2 regions of the Bradyrhizobium elkanii USDA 76 genome follow, and region 2 is predicted to be linked to the other one. Evidence: predicted binding sites of a transcription regulator. Region 2 holds the regulator's gene; the other holds the start of a gene.
The links. The regulator LexA, encoded in region 2, represses DNA repair genes until DNA is damaged. The targets are predictions, from matches to a motif close to TGTTCNNNNTGTGTTCNG.

Region 1 (7,157 bases), 3.9 Mb from region 2:
GCGACATAGCCCGCGCCCGACGACAGATAGGTGCGGCCGACCGCCGCGAGCGCCGTCAGCAGCGCGTATTGGGTCGCGGTGTGCAGCGGGTTGCGGCACAGTGCCGACAAATAGGCGACGAAGATCACGGTGCCGATCGCGCTGGTGAAATTCTCCGCGGTGATCGCAAGCGCGAGCGCCCATTGATCGACGCCGACATGGGCGAGCCAGGAGAACGACAGGTTCGCGACCGCCTGCAGCACGCCGCCGATCCAGAGGCTGGTCGCGAGCGAATAGCGCCGCGCCACGAAGCCGCCGGCAAAGCCGCCGATCAGGGTTGCGGCAAGGCCAACGCCCTTCACGATCGCCGCGTAATCGACCTTGGAAAAGCCGATGTCGATCACGAACGGCGCGGTCATGGTGCCTGAAAACGCGTCGGTGAACTTGAACAGCACCACAAAGGCGAGCGCGGCGAAGGCGTCCTTGCGGCTGAGGAACTCGGAGAACGCGCCGAGCGCGGCGTGCAACACGCGTTCGGCCGCGTTCTGCGCGTGCGTGGCCGTCTCCGCGCCCTTCGATTGCGCCGGCTCGGTCGCCGCGAGCGCGGTGATGATGCCGATCACGACCAGCACGGCCATCACCACATAGCCCCACATCCAGGCCGACGGACGCGCGAGGCCAGCGGACTCAAAGCCGCTGACGATGAACAGCGCGCCGGCGGTCGAGACCAGCATGCCGACGCGATAGGCCGCGACATAGGACGCCATGCCGGCGGCCTGCTCGCTTTCAGGCAGGCTTTCGACGCGGAAGGCATCGACCACGATGTCCTGCGTCGACGATGCGGTTGCGACCAGCAACGCGGCGAACGCCGCGAACCACGGCGAGCGCGCCGGATCGGCCATCGCCAGCACCAGGATCGCCGCGATCAGCAGCAGCTGCGAGAACAGCAGCCAGCCGCGGCGGCGGCCGAACATCTGCGTGAACAGAGGCACGTGCAGCGCGTCGACCAGCGGCGCCCAGAGGAACTTCAGCGTGTACGGCGTGCCGATCAGCGCCAGCAGCCCGATGGTGCCGAGATCGACCCCGGCCTCCTTCATCCAGACCTGCAGCGTCGAGCCCGACAGCGCCAGCGGCAGCCCCGAGGAGAAGCCGAGCAGCAGCACGATCAGCACCCGCGGCTGCAGGTACACGGCAAGACTGTCGCGCCAGGAGGTGGCGGCGGGCTTCGGCTCCGGCTTTGCAGACGCGTCTGACGTCGCTTCAGGTGCTGTCATAGAGGAGTTGGTAGCAGATTCGGCCCCAAAAAGACTGTCATCGCCCGGCTTGACCGGGCGATCCAGTATCCCAGAGGCCTATCCGCCACCTGCGGCAATTTCGGGATAAAGTCGGGCGATGACATCGATTGGGTGGCGCACGCCGGACAACTTCTAGAAACAACAATCACTCCCCCGCCTGCAGCTTGCGGGGGGCGGGGAACAGGTCGGATGTGCTGCCTTTGACGAAGCGCGGGACCTCGATCGGGGTCTCGGACTTGCTGAAGTCGAGTTCCTCGATGCGGCCGGCGCGTTTCTCGATCTTGTCGGCGGAGATCAGGATCTGCCTGACGTCCTCGTTCACCTGGCCGAAATGGGTCTGCAGCTTGAGCACGCGATCGCGCAGGCGGCCGAGGTCGTCACCCAAGTGCATTACCTCGTTGCGGATCTGGTCGGCGGCGTCGCGAATGCGGGCGTCCTTCAGGATCTGCTGCATCACCTGGATCGCGAGCATCAGCAGCGACGGCGACACCAGCACGACGCGGGCGCGATAGGCCTTCTGGATCACGTCGTCGAAGCCGTCATGGATCTCGGCATAGACCGATTCCGACGGCACGAACATCAGCGCGGTGTCCTGGGTCTCGCCCGGGATCAGGTACTTCTCCGCGATGTCGCTGACATGCTTCAGCACGTCGGCGCGCAGCCGCTGGCAGGCCGATTTGCGCTCCTCGTCGCTGCGTGCATCGTGCAGCGCGGTCATGGCTTCGAGCGGGAATTTCGCGTCGATGCAGAGCGGGCGCTGATCGGGCAGGAACACGACGCAGTCCGGCCGCTTGCCCGACGTCAGCGTGTACTGGAACTCGAACGAGCCCTTCGGCATGCCGTCCTGGACGATCGCCTCCATCCGCGCCTGGCCGAACGCGCCACGCGATTGCTTGTTGGCGAGCACGTCGCGCAGCGTCGTCACCTGGGTGGTGAGCTCGTTGAGGTTCTTGTGCGCGTGGTCGATGATGCCGAGCCGCTCGTGCAGCACGCGCAGCGAATCCATCGTGTTGCGGGTCGATTGCTCCATCGACTGGCCGACCCGGTGGGTCACCGAATCCAGCCGCTCGTTGACGGCGCGGGCCATCTCGGCTTGGCGGCCGGCCAGCGCCTGCGCCATCGCGTCCACGCGTCCGGAGGATTCGCTCTGGGCCCGCAGCATGTCGGCGAGCCGCTCCTCCAGCTCGTCGGCGCGGATGGCCTGGGCCATCGCGAGTTCCGCGCCGCGCCGGCTGGCGCGCGCGATCACCACCGCAATGGCGAGCAGCAGGATCAGCGCCAGCGCCCCAAGGCCGATCAATGCATCGGAGACACGGACCGGAAGGTCGCCAATCGTCAGGAGAATCTCGTTCATGCCGGCAGTTGTAGCCGATTCGCGGCCGGGCGCGAACGAAGAGGGAACGCTTATGGCAAATGCATTCCTGATTTTCCGGGTTAATGCGGGATGAAGAAACGTGGTTAAGGTTGTCCTAACGGGTTCCTGAGCGCATTGACCCCATGAAGTCAGCAGCTTAAATCGCCGCCATGGCATTAAGAGAAATTATCATCCTGCCGGACAAGCAATTGCGGCTGGTGTCGAAACCGATCGAGAAGGTGACGCCGGAGATCCGCAAGCTGGCCGACGACATGCTCGAGACCATGTATGACGCGCCCGGCATCGGGCTGGCGGCGATCCAGGTCGCGCAGCCGCTGCGGCTGATCACCATGGACCTCGCCAAGCGCGACGAGAACGGCGAGACCACGGCGAAGCCGCGCGTCTTCATCAATCCGGAGATCGTTGCGCGTTCGGAAGAGCTGTCGGTGTACGAAGAGGGCTGCCTGTCGATCCCCGAATATTATGAGGAGGTCGAGCGGCCGGCGCGGGTACGCGTGCGATTCACCGATCTCGACGGCAAGGTGCATGAGGAGGATGCGGAAGGCCTCTACGCCACCTGCATCCAGCACGAAATCGATCATCTCAACGGCGTGCTGTTCGTGGATTATCTGTCGAAACTGAAGCGCGACCGCGTCTTCAAGAAGTTCGAGAAGGCAGCCAAGCGCGCGGCGGAGTGACCGTTGCATTTGTCCACCGTCATGCCCGGTCTTGTCCCGGGCATCCACGTCTTCCTTTCTTCACGGCGCCAAGACGTGGATGGCCGGGACAAGCCCGGCCATGACGGATAGTTTGGAGCCAGCGAGAGTAGTTTGATCTCATGCCTCTCCGCCTGATCTTCATGGGCACGCCCGATTTCGCGGTGCCAACGCTGCTGGAACTCGTGGCCCATGGCCATGAGGTCGTGGCGGTGTACACCCGCGCGCCGAAGCCGGGCGGGCGGCGTGGCCTGCAGCTGCAGCCGACGCCGGTCGAGCAGGAGGCGCGCCGCCTTGGCATTCCCGTGCTGACGCCGAAGACCCTCAAAACGCCGGAAGCGCTCGAGGAGTTTCGCACGCACGACGCGGATGCCGCCGTCGTCGTCGCCTATGGCATGATCCTGCCGCAGGCCATTCTCGACGCGCCCAGGCTCGGCTGCTTCAACCTGCATGCCTCGCTGCTGCCGCGCTGGCGCGGCGCCGCGCCGATCAATCGCGCCATCATGGCGGGCGATGCCGAGAGCGGCGTGATGGTGATGAAGATGGATGTCGGCCTCGACACCGGCGACGTCGCGATGGCCGAGCGGCTGCCGATCTCGGACAGCATGACGGCATCCGATCTGCACGACGCGCTGGCGCCGCTCGGTGCCGACCTGATGGTGCGGGCGATGGCGGCGCTCGGGCGCGGCGGCTTGCAGCTGACGAAGCAGAGCGCGGACGGCGTCACCTACGCCGCCAAGATCGAGAAGGCCGAGGCGCGGATCGACTGGACACAGCCGGCCCATGCGGTGCTGCGGCACATTCACGGGCTCTCGCCGTTCCCCGGCGCCTGGTGCGAGCTCACCGGCGAAGGCGAGCCGGTGCGACTGAAGATCCTGCGCTGCGAGCTGGCCAAGCGTTCGGGCGTACCGGGCGATGTGCTCGACGACAATTTTGCGATCGCCTGCGGCGACGGCGCGATCCGGATCCTCGAACTGCAGCGCGCCGGCAAGGCGCCGATGAAGGCAGCGGACTTTTTGCGCGGCACGCCGTTGAAGCCGCCTGCGCGGCTCGGCTGATGCCCCGCTACAAGCTCACCATCGAATATGACGGCACGCCGTTCTCCGGCTGGCAGATCCAGGACACCGCGCCGACGGTGCAGGGCGCGCTGGAGGCGGCGGTCAAGGCGATCTGCGGCGAGGACGTGCGCGTCCATGGCGCCGGCCGTACCGATGCCGGCGTGCATGCGCGCGGCCAGGTCGCGCATTGCGACATCGCCAAGCATTTTCCGCCCGGCCGCTTTCGCGACGGGCTGAACGCGCATCTGCGGCCCAATCCGATCGGCGTGCTCGCGGCTGACGTCGTGCCCGATGATTTCGAGGCGCGGTTCTCCGCGACCAGGCGGCATTATCTCTATCGCATCACCAATACGCGCGCGAACCTCGCGCTCGACATCGGCCGGGTCTGGCGCGTGCCGCGCGCGCTCGATGCTGACGCGATGCATGACGCCGCGCAGCGCCTGCTCGGCAAGCACGATTTCACCACCTTCCGCGACACCGAGTGCCAGGCCAGATCGCCGGAGAAGACGCTCGATCAGCTCGACGTCACGCGCGAGGGCGACGCCGTCAACATCGTGACGTCGGCGCGCTCGTTCCTGCACAGCCAGGTCCGCTCGATGGTGGGTTCGCTGGTGTGGGTCGGCGAGGGCCGCTGGAGCGCCGACGACCTCGCCGCCGCGCTCGCCGCCCGCAACCGCGCCGCCTGCGGCCCCGTGGCGCCGCCGGACGGGCTCTATCTGATGCGGGTGGATTACTAGACTAAAGCATGATCCGGAAAAGTGCGAAGCGGTTTTCCGAAAAGATCATGCTCAAACAAAGAGCTAAAGCGCGATGACGATTCAACCTAATCACATCGCGCTTTAGGCGGAAATGACTTCGCAGGATGGGTGGAGCGAAGCGATACCCATCATCGCTATATCTGGTGCGGGTGGATTAAGTGCGGCCCCAATCCCTACTGTGCATGGGGTTGTTTTCGCTGTTTTTGTCCAGCCGGGCGGCTGGCCTACCCGAAATACCGCTCCAGCACGCCGCGATAGATCTTCGTCAGCTTCTCCAGATCGGCCACCGGCGTGCGCTCGTCGACCTGGTGCATGGTCTGGCCGACCAGGCCGAACTCGATCACCGGGCAATAGCTTGAGATGAAGCGCGCGTCCGAGGTGCCGCCGGAAGTGGAAAGCTCCGGCCTGCGGCCGGTGATCTCCTCGATCGCGGCGACCGCGAGGTCGGTGAACGGGCCGGGCTGGGTGACGAACACGTTCGAGTTCGACGGCATCCAATCGATATGGGCGCGGATGCGGTTGCCGCAGGCTTTGGCCAGCCGTTCGTCGACCAGCTGCCGCAGGCTCTCCTGGGTGTGGTTGTCGTTGTAGCGGATGTTGAACTTCGCCCGCGCCTGGCCGGGGATCACGTTGCTGGCGGTGTTGCCGACATCGACCGTGGTGAATTCGAGGTTGCTGGCCTGGAACTGCGCGCTGCCGCGATCGAGCGGCTCGTCGCTCAGCGCCACGATCAGCCGGGAGATATCCGGCACCGGATTGGAGGCGCGGTGCGGATAGGCGACGTGGCCCTGCACGCCGTCGACGACCAGCGTGCCGGATTGCGAGCCGCGCCGGCCGATCTTGATCATGTCGCCCAGCACCTCGACATTCGAGGGCTCGCCGAGCACGCAATGATCGAATTTTTCGCCGCGCTCGGCGCACCATTTCAACAGCTTGACGGTGCCGTTGATCGAGACGTCTTCCTCGTCGCCGGTGATCAGGAAGGAGATCGAGCCGTTGCCATTCTCTTGTGGCTTGCCGCCATGGTCCTGCAGATATTGCAGCACAGCGGCGACGCTGCAGGCGATGCCGCCCTTCATGTCGACGGCGCCGCGGCCGTAGAGATAACCGTCCTTGACCTCGCCGGAGAATGCGCCAAGCGTCCACGCCGCTTCATCGCCGGGCGGCACCACGTCGGTGTGGCCGGCAAAGGTGATATGCGGCGCCGAAGAACCGATGCGCGCATAGAGGTTGTCGATATCGGCGGTGCCGGGCTCGGAGAAGGTCACGCGGTGGACCTCGAAGCCTGCGGTTTTCAGCAGGTTTTCGAGAACGCCAAGCGCGCCGGCATCGGCCGGGGTGACGGAGGGGCAGCGAACGAGATCGCGGGCAATCGAGACGGCATCACTCATCCGCCTCGCTTAACACGTCACACGGCAGGGGGACCAGCTTTGTGCGGCACGGTATCGAGCTCGCTCTGCTGGTCCCAGCCGCGCGCGGAGCGCGACCCGCTGTCGCGGCCTTGCCGCACATGGGTTTTCCCAAGCGGATTGGGGCCGTAGCGATTGGGGTAGAGCGTGCCGGGTAGAAAGGCGAGCTCGATGAAGCCCCAGACATAAAGCACGAAGACGATCAGGCCCGCGGCCACCACCCAATAGGATTCATCGGGGAGCCGGTCCGAGAACTGGCTCATGAGACCCGGGATCGCGAAGAACGGGACCATCCACCAGCCGCTCTTGTCGCGGTCGTGCAGGCGCTTGATCGAGACAGCGATATAGACCCAAACGAACAAGAACGTTCCGCAGACCTTGACCAGCAATGCCGGCAATCCGGCCCAGCTCAGCGATCTGTAGCGGTCGGGGTCGAAGGCCCGGAAGATGTCGTCGACATTGAAGCTGAACCCGTTCTTGCCGCCAAGACCGGCCGAGACCACCAGTAAGGCCAGGAACAACATCCAGCAGACGATGATCAGCCCTGCGAGCCAGAATTTGGCCCGGTTGTCGCGGCCCTTGAAGCCG
Region 2 (7,157 bases):
TCCAGCGGCCTTCAAGTGCCGCGAGCCGTCACTGCCTCATCCCGGTCTCTCCGGGAGTGGAGGCATCGGGACAGTCTATTCCTAATGTGATCGGTATCTTAATGAGACTTTCGGCTCGATCGATTTGACGCAGGCGGCAGCTGTGGCCCGGCGCGAGGTCGGCAAGGCGCAGGACGATCCAGGTACCCGGGCGTTGCCGGTCCGTATTCTGCATCCGTTCCGCTAGTCGGGGGACGGGGCCATCCGCTAGCCTGCCGCTCGGCAGGGATCGCAAGCGGAATGGCGGAGCAGGGCACGACGCCGGGCGGCAAACGCGGCTACGCGGGGACGTGGCCGCCGCGCGCGGCTGCGCCGGCTGGCGGCTATTTCCCGGCGCGCGTCGGCATCTGGAAGCCTGTCGTCGAGACATTGCGGCGATGGGCGGGCGCGGAGGCGGGGGCGGGCCGGTTGTTGCCCTGGGTGCCGGTGGCGTTCGGCACTGGTATCGCCTTCTATTTCGCGGCCGAGCACGAGCCGGTGCTGTCGGTCGCGGCCACCGTCGCAATCCTGCTCTGCCTGCTGGCGCTGCTGCTGCGGCGGCGCAGCGTGTTTCCCGTCATCGCGATGCTGGCCGCGGTGGCCGCAGGCTTTGCGACGGCGACCTGGAAGACGGCGCGCGTTGCTCACACGGTGCTGGCGCGGCCGATGTTCTCGGTGGCGCTGACCGGCTTCGTCGAGGCGCGTGACATCCGCGAGAAGACCGATCGTTTCGTGCTGCGCGTGGTTTCGATGGAGAGCCCGCGCGACATGACGAAGCTCGATCGTGTCCGGCTTTCGGTGAAGAAGGGCACTGCGCCCGATGTCGGCAGCTTCGTAGAGTTGAAGGCGCGGCTGTTGCCGCCGCTCGGGCCGCAGCGCCCGGGCTCCTATGATTTCGGACGTGACCTGTATTTCCAGGGCATCGGCGCCTCCGGCTTCGTGATGGGCGCGGTCAAGACCAGGGAGCCGCCTGCGACCGGCGGCTTTGCGCTGCGCTACGCCGCCTTCATGCAAGGCCTGCGCGACGCCATCGACGCGCGGATTCGCACCACGCTCGACGGCGACCAGCGCGCGATCGCAACCGCATTGCTCACCGGCCGGCGCGACGCGATCTCGACGCCGGTCAACGATGCGATGTTCATCTCGGGGCTCGGCCATGTGCTGTCGATCTCCGGCTACCACATGGCCGTGGTCGCCGGCGTCGTGTTCTTCGCGGTGCGCGCGCTGCTCGCGCTGTTTCCGGCACTGACGGCGGGGCATCCGATCAAGAAATGGGCGGCGGCGGCGGCGCTGGTCGCCGCGGCATTCTATCTGTTGCTGTCGGGTGCGGAGGTCGCGACGCAACGGTCGTTCTTCATGACCGCCGTGGTGCTGCTCGCCGTGATCGTCGACCGCCGCGCGATCACCTTCCGCACGCTGGCGGTGGCGGCGCTGATCGTGCTCGCGATCGCGCCGGAGGCGCTGGTGCATCCGAGCTTCCAGATGTCGTTTGCCGCGACGCTCGGGCTGGTGGCGCTGGTGCAGATCGGGCTGCCGAACCTATTCGCGTCGCCCGACCATTCGGCGACCGCGCGGGTTGCGCTGTGGGGCGGGCGCGAGCTCACCATGCTGATGCTGGCCTCGCTGGTGGCGGGGCTGGCGACGACGCCCTACGCCGCGTTCCACTTCCACCGCGTGACGCCCTACGGGCTGCTCGCCAACCTCGCGGCGATGCCTGTCGTGTCGGCGGTCGTGATGCCGGCCGGCCTGCTGGGCCTCGTCGCCATGCCGTTCGGCTTCGACGGCGTGTTCTGGGCGATCATGGGTCTTGGCATCGACTGGATGATCCTGGTGACGCAATGGGTCGCCGCACTCCCGGGCGCGGTCGGCCGCATGGCGGCGTTCGGGATCGGGCCGCTGATTGCAGCGAGTGCCGGCATCATCCTGCTCGGGCTGCTGCGTACGCCGCTGCGCTGGTCGGGCGCGGTTCTGCTGCTGGTGGCCTCGGTCTGGGCGCTCAGGGTGCCGCAGCCGGACGTGCTGGTCTCCGGCGACGGCCGCAACGTCGCGGTGCGCGGCGGTGACGGGCGGCTGCATTTGATGCACAGCGCCAAGGATGCGTTCCTGGTCAAGGAGTGGCTGGCGGCGGACGCCGACGCGCGGACCGCCACCGATGCGTCGCTCGGCGACGGCGTCTCCTGCGATGCCGGCGGCTGCGTGACCCAGGGACTAGGCGGCGCCTTCGTCGCGCTGGCGACCCGGCCGGAGGCGCTGGCGGACGACTGCGAGCGCGCAGGCTTGATCGTGACGGCGCGGGCGGCGCCGCGGGGCTGCACGGCGTCGGTGATCGATGCCGAGCGGCTGCGGCGCCACGGCGCGCTGGTACTGCGGCGGACCAGGGACGGCTACGCCGTCGATGCCGTCAAGCCCGGCGGGATCGACCGGCCGTGGTCGCCGGCGGTTCCCGGCGACGGCGAGAGCGAGACGACGCTGCGCGCAGCCGCCGCCGCACCGCGGCCTGCCGTGGATGCGACGCCGGCCGAGTCCGATCTGCAGGGCGATGACTAGCGGTGGTCCGGCGAGGGGGCGCTCGGCAGCTCGAACAGGCCGAGATGGTATTCGTCGGAGTCGGGGCCGGCGTCGGGCTTCTTGACGAGGGTGAAGGAAGCCTCGGGAAATTGCTCCCAGACTCTCAGGTCGTCGGCCGTCACCGTCAGCCAACCGAACCGGAACATGTAGCGGCCCGGTTCCGTGACGCGTCCAGCCTTTTGCCATGTGACCTTATCGACCACCGCGCACGTCCTCCGTGCCCGATGATGCGCCAAGGCGCCGGCTGACGCAAATTTCCTCGTGCGCCCCGGAAGCGGAAGTCCGGGGGCGCCCGAAATTGCTTAGGTCATCCGCCGCCGAACAGCCCATTCCGCGGCGACGATGCGCTCAACCCAAAAACAGCGTTGCAAATGCGGAGGGCCGCCGCTCCACCACCTTCGGCTTCTGCTCGACCGGCGGATGCAGCGCCGGCAATTGCAGCACGCTGACGCGCTGTCCCTCGACCAGCTGGGTCACCAGCACATGGCTGCCGTCGGGGAATTCCACCGCGTCATGATGCCGATCGGGCACGTCGGGCTCGACTTCGTTGAACACGCCGACGCGATAGTTCAGCGTCTTGGTCCAGATCCAGCGGCTGTCGTAGCGAACGTTCTCGGCGAAAGCGAGCTCGGTGCCCGGCAGCATGCAGACCGCGACAGTGGGATCGTTTTCCGAAGCAAAACCGCGGGTCGACGTGCCGCGGAACGTCGTCGTGATCAGCGTCTCTCCGACAATGGCGGGGCGCGATGCCACGGCGTGCAGACTATAGTCACACATCGGATGGCTCCTCATTTCGAGGTAGCGACCCGTGCCTCTCTTGAGGCATTGGGGCCTCTACCAGAGTGGACGATAGCGAACGAGCTTCCGCTCGTTTCTGGGCGATTGTACGACTGGTCCGAGACCGACCCCGATCACAAACACGCGACGCTGCGCGAGAGGTATCGGAGCGCATCGGGCAGGCCGTACGCTACGCTATCATGCAAGGAACGATCCGACGTGTTGCTCGTTCCCGGCCGCCGCAAGTATTTGCAATTCAGTATTTGCGATACAGGCCGATCAGCTTGCCCTGGATGCGGACCCGGTTCGGCGGCAGGATGCGCACTTCATAGGCGGTGTTGGCCGGCTCGAGCGCGATCGATGCGCCGCGGCGGCGGAAGCGCTTCAGGGTGGCTTCCTCCTCGTCGATCAGCGCCACCACGATGTCGCCGGTATTGGCGACGTCGTTGCGCTGGATCAGCGCCATGTCGCCGTCGAGGATGCCGGCATCGACCATCGAGTCGCCGCGCACCTCGAGCGCATAGTGCTCGCCGGCGCCGAGCATGTCGGGCGGCACGCTGATGGTGTGGCTGCGGGTCTGCAGCGCCTCGATCGGCGTACCGGCGGCGATCCGGCCCATCACGGGGACCGCGACCGGACGGTTGCCGTCGTCCTCGGCGATCGGCGGCGTGCTGGCGCGCCGGCCGAGGGTGCCTTCGATGACGCTGGGCGTGAAGCCGCGTCGGCCGTTGCCGCCGCCGGCCGAGAGTTCGGGCAGCTTGATGACCTCAATGGCGCGGGCGCGGTTCGGCAGGCGGCGGATGAAGCCGCGCTCCTCCAGCGCAGTGATCAGGCGGTGGATACCGGACTTCGAGCGCAGGTCGAGCGCATCCTTCATCTCGTCGAAGGAGGGCGGTACGCCGGCCTCTTTCAGACGTTCATTGATGAAACGCAGAAGTTCGTACTGTTTGCGCGTGAGCATCTCGAGTATTCCCCCGGTTGATAGCGGCGTTCGATTCCGAGACTCTTCTGGTGGGGCCTGCAGGCGGGGCCTGACCTCAGGAGCATGTGCTCGTTGCACTTGCTTCCACGCGGCTTCCCGATTGTAGACACCAGTACTCGAAACAAATCATGAACGGACACTATATGTTCGATATGTGTTCCGCAACCACTTAATTTCCGGTGAACGGATCAGGCAACGCACGATCGGCGGGGCGTGAAAACCCTATTCGGGCAGCGTCAGGATCTCGCATTCGCTGCCTTTGACGGCCGCCGCCGCAAACGGCGGACGCACGAGAAGTGCCCGTGCCGCAGCGAGATTCGCGAGCAGCGACGAATCCTGCTGCGTCACCGGCGTTGCGATCAGCTTGCCGTCCTCGCGCGCTTCGAGACGCGCCCGCAGATAGTCCTCGCGCTGGTCGTTGGCGGCGAGGTCGCGGCCGAGCAGGGCGCTCGCGCGGCGATGATGAATCACTTTCCGGCCGCTCAGCGCCCGAATCAACGGCACCAGGAACAGGAAGGCGCAGACATAGGACGACACCGGATTGCCGGGCAGGCCGATCACCCGCATCGCGCCGAGCCGGCCATGCATCATCGGCTTGCCGGGCCGCATCGCGATCCGCCAGAACGCCATCTCGACGCCCTCGGCCTCCAGCGACCGCTTGACGAGATCGTGGTCGCCGACCGAGGCGCCGCCTGTCGTAATCAGGACATCGGCGCCGGCCTCGCGTGCCCGGCGGATGCCGGCCGTGGTCGCCTCCACCGTGTCGGCGGCAACGCCGAGGTCGACGGTCTCGGCGCCTTCGGCGCGCGCCAGCGCCCGCAGCGCGTAGCCGTTGGAATAGACGATCTGGCCGGGACGGGGCCGCGAGCCCGGCATCACCAGTTCGTCGCCGGTCGCCAGCACCGCGACCTTCGGGCGGCGGCGCACCGCAAGTTCCGGATAGTTCATGGCGGCCGCCAGCGACAGCGCGCGGTCGGACAGGTGGCTGCCGCCGGCGAGCAGCACCTCGCCCGCACGGAAATCGACCCCGGCCTGGCGGATGTGCCGCCCGACGCTGGCGGCCTCCGTGATCGTGATGTGGTCGCCGTCGACGGCGGTGTCTTCCTGGATGATCACCGCGTCGGCGCCATTGGGGATCACGCCGCCGGTGAAGATCCGCACCGCCTCGCCGGCGCCGACCGTCCGCCCGAACGGCCGGCCGGCGGCGACTTCGCCGATCACCTTGAGCCGGGCCTTTAGATCAGCCGCATCGGCGGCGCGCACCGCATAGCCGTCCATCGCCGACATCGGCTGCGGCGGCTGGGTGCGCAGCGCCGCGAGGTCGTGCGCCAGCGTGCGGTGGTAGGCGGCATCGAGCGCGACCATCTCCTCTGGCAGCGGTTCGGCGCCGGCGAGGACGGCGGACAGGGCATCGGCAACCGGCATCAGGGCCACGCTCAGAGCTCCTCAATTCCTAATGTCCAAATACCAAGTGCGGTCAAAGCCCTTGCCACGTCATCCGTCGATGTCACGTGGATAGCATGAAGGCCGCGCGCCCGTGCACCTTCGATATTGGCGGCCAGGTCGTCGAAGAACAGGATCCGCGACGCCGGGACGCCGATGGCTTTTACCACATGATCATAGGCCTCGGCGTCGGGTTTGCGGAAGCCGATGCTCGAGGACAGGAAGACGTTGCGGAAATGGCTGAGCAGCTCGGCATGGGTGACCGAGAAGTGCGCGACATGGGCCGGATTGGTGTTGGAGAAGGCGTAGAGCGGCATCCGCTCGGCGGCCGCCGCGAGCAGCGGGGCGATGCCCGGCATCTCGCCGGTGAAGATCGCATTCCAGCCCTCGAGGAACTGGGCGTCCGTGATGTCGATGCCGAGAGTCCGGCGCAGGCTTTCGAAGAACGCCGCGTCGTCGATCCGGCCGATCTCGTGATGCTTGAAACTGTCGTCGACGACAAATCGCGTGGCGAGCTCGGCGGGCGCACAGCCGGCGTGCTGCGCCCAGTGCGCCATCACCTTGTCAAAGTCGATGTCGAGCACGACGCGGCCGATATCGAACAGCAGCACGTCGACGGAGTTGGGAGAGAGTCGCGAGGTCATTGCGTGAAACCGTGTACGAGAATTGCGGGCAGGCGGCAATGTCCTCGATTTCAGTGACGGGTGTGTGGATTGTACGTGGCGTTGCATTCATCGCGAGACTGTTCCCGCGCACACCACCGTCGTCCCGGCGAAGGCCGGGACCCATCACCACCGGATTTGATCAGGAACGGGATCGTGGCCCCGGCGTCGCGCAACAATTGAGATTTGGGGTAATGGGTCCCTGTGTCTTGGAAGTGTGTCAGGATGAGGGTGGGCGGGAAGCCGTTGGGTCCTTGGCGCTTGACGCCGTGAGCCGGCTCGGTCTCCCGCCCGTTCCATCTATCAACCTGAACAGTTGCACGAGGCTGCACCAACAGACCTCGCATCACAGGGACAGGCACCGTGATCATAGCTCTTCGTTACGTCGGAATCGACATCTCCAAGAAACACCTCGATATCTTTGATGAGGCTGACGGCGTGCCGAGGCGCATTGCCAACGCGACACAGGCCATCACACAGCAGGTGGCGCGTTGGCAATGCGATGCGCTGGTGGTCTTCGAGGCGACGGGTATCTATGACCTCGCGCTTCGCGAGGCGCTGCGTCAGGCCGGGATCCAGTTCGCACGGATCAACCCGGCCCGTGCCCGCGACTTTGCACGGGCCAGCGGCCTACTCGCCAAGACCGATCCGATCGATGCGCGGATGCTGGCGGCCTTTGCGCGGGCCATGCAGCCCGCCCCCGAGCA

Region 1: the regulator LexA is predicted to act here: its motif matches at 2,660-2,677, upstream of JEY66_RS40615 (DNA recombination protein RmuC).

What each region holds. Positions count from the first base shown of each region.
Region 1 covers NZ_CP066356.1:8,551,495-8,558,651, reverse strand. Annotated here, with positions in the region: gene JEY66_RS40620 (AmpG family muropeptide MFS transporter) at 1-1,253, opposite strand, end outside; gene JEY66_RS40615 (DNA recombination protein RmuC) at 1,420-2,628, opposite strand; gene def (peptide deformylase) at 2,799-3,326, shown strand; gene fmt (methionyl-tRNA formyltransferase) at 3,467-4,402, shown strand; gene truA (tRNA pseudouridine(38-40) synthase TruA) at 4,402-5,139, shown strand; gene dapE (succinyl-diaminopimelate desuccinylase) at 5,385-6,551, opposite strand; gene JEY66_RS40590 (DUF805 domain-containing protein) at 6,569-7,157, opposite strand, start outside.
Region 2 covers NZ_CP066356.1:4,633,117-4,640,273, forward strand. Annotated here, with positions in the region: gene JEY66_RS22495 (ComEC/Rec2 family competence protein) at 280-2,565, shown strand; gene JEY66_RS22500 (hypothetical protein) at 2,562-2,789, opposite strand; gene JEY66_RS22505 (hypothetical protein) at 2,935-3,363, opposite strand; gene lexA (transcriptional repressor LexA) at 3,620-4,324, opposite strand; gene JEY66_RS22515 (molybdopterin molybdotransferase MoeA) at 4,568-5,779, opposite strand; gene JEY66_RS22520 (HAD family hydrolase) at 5,782-6,432, opposite strand; gene JEY66_RS22525 (IS110 family transposase) at 6,814-7,157, shown strand, end outside.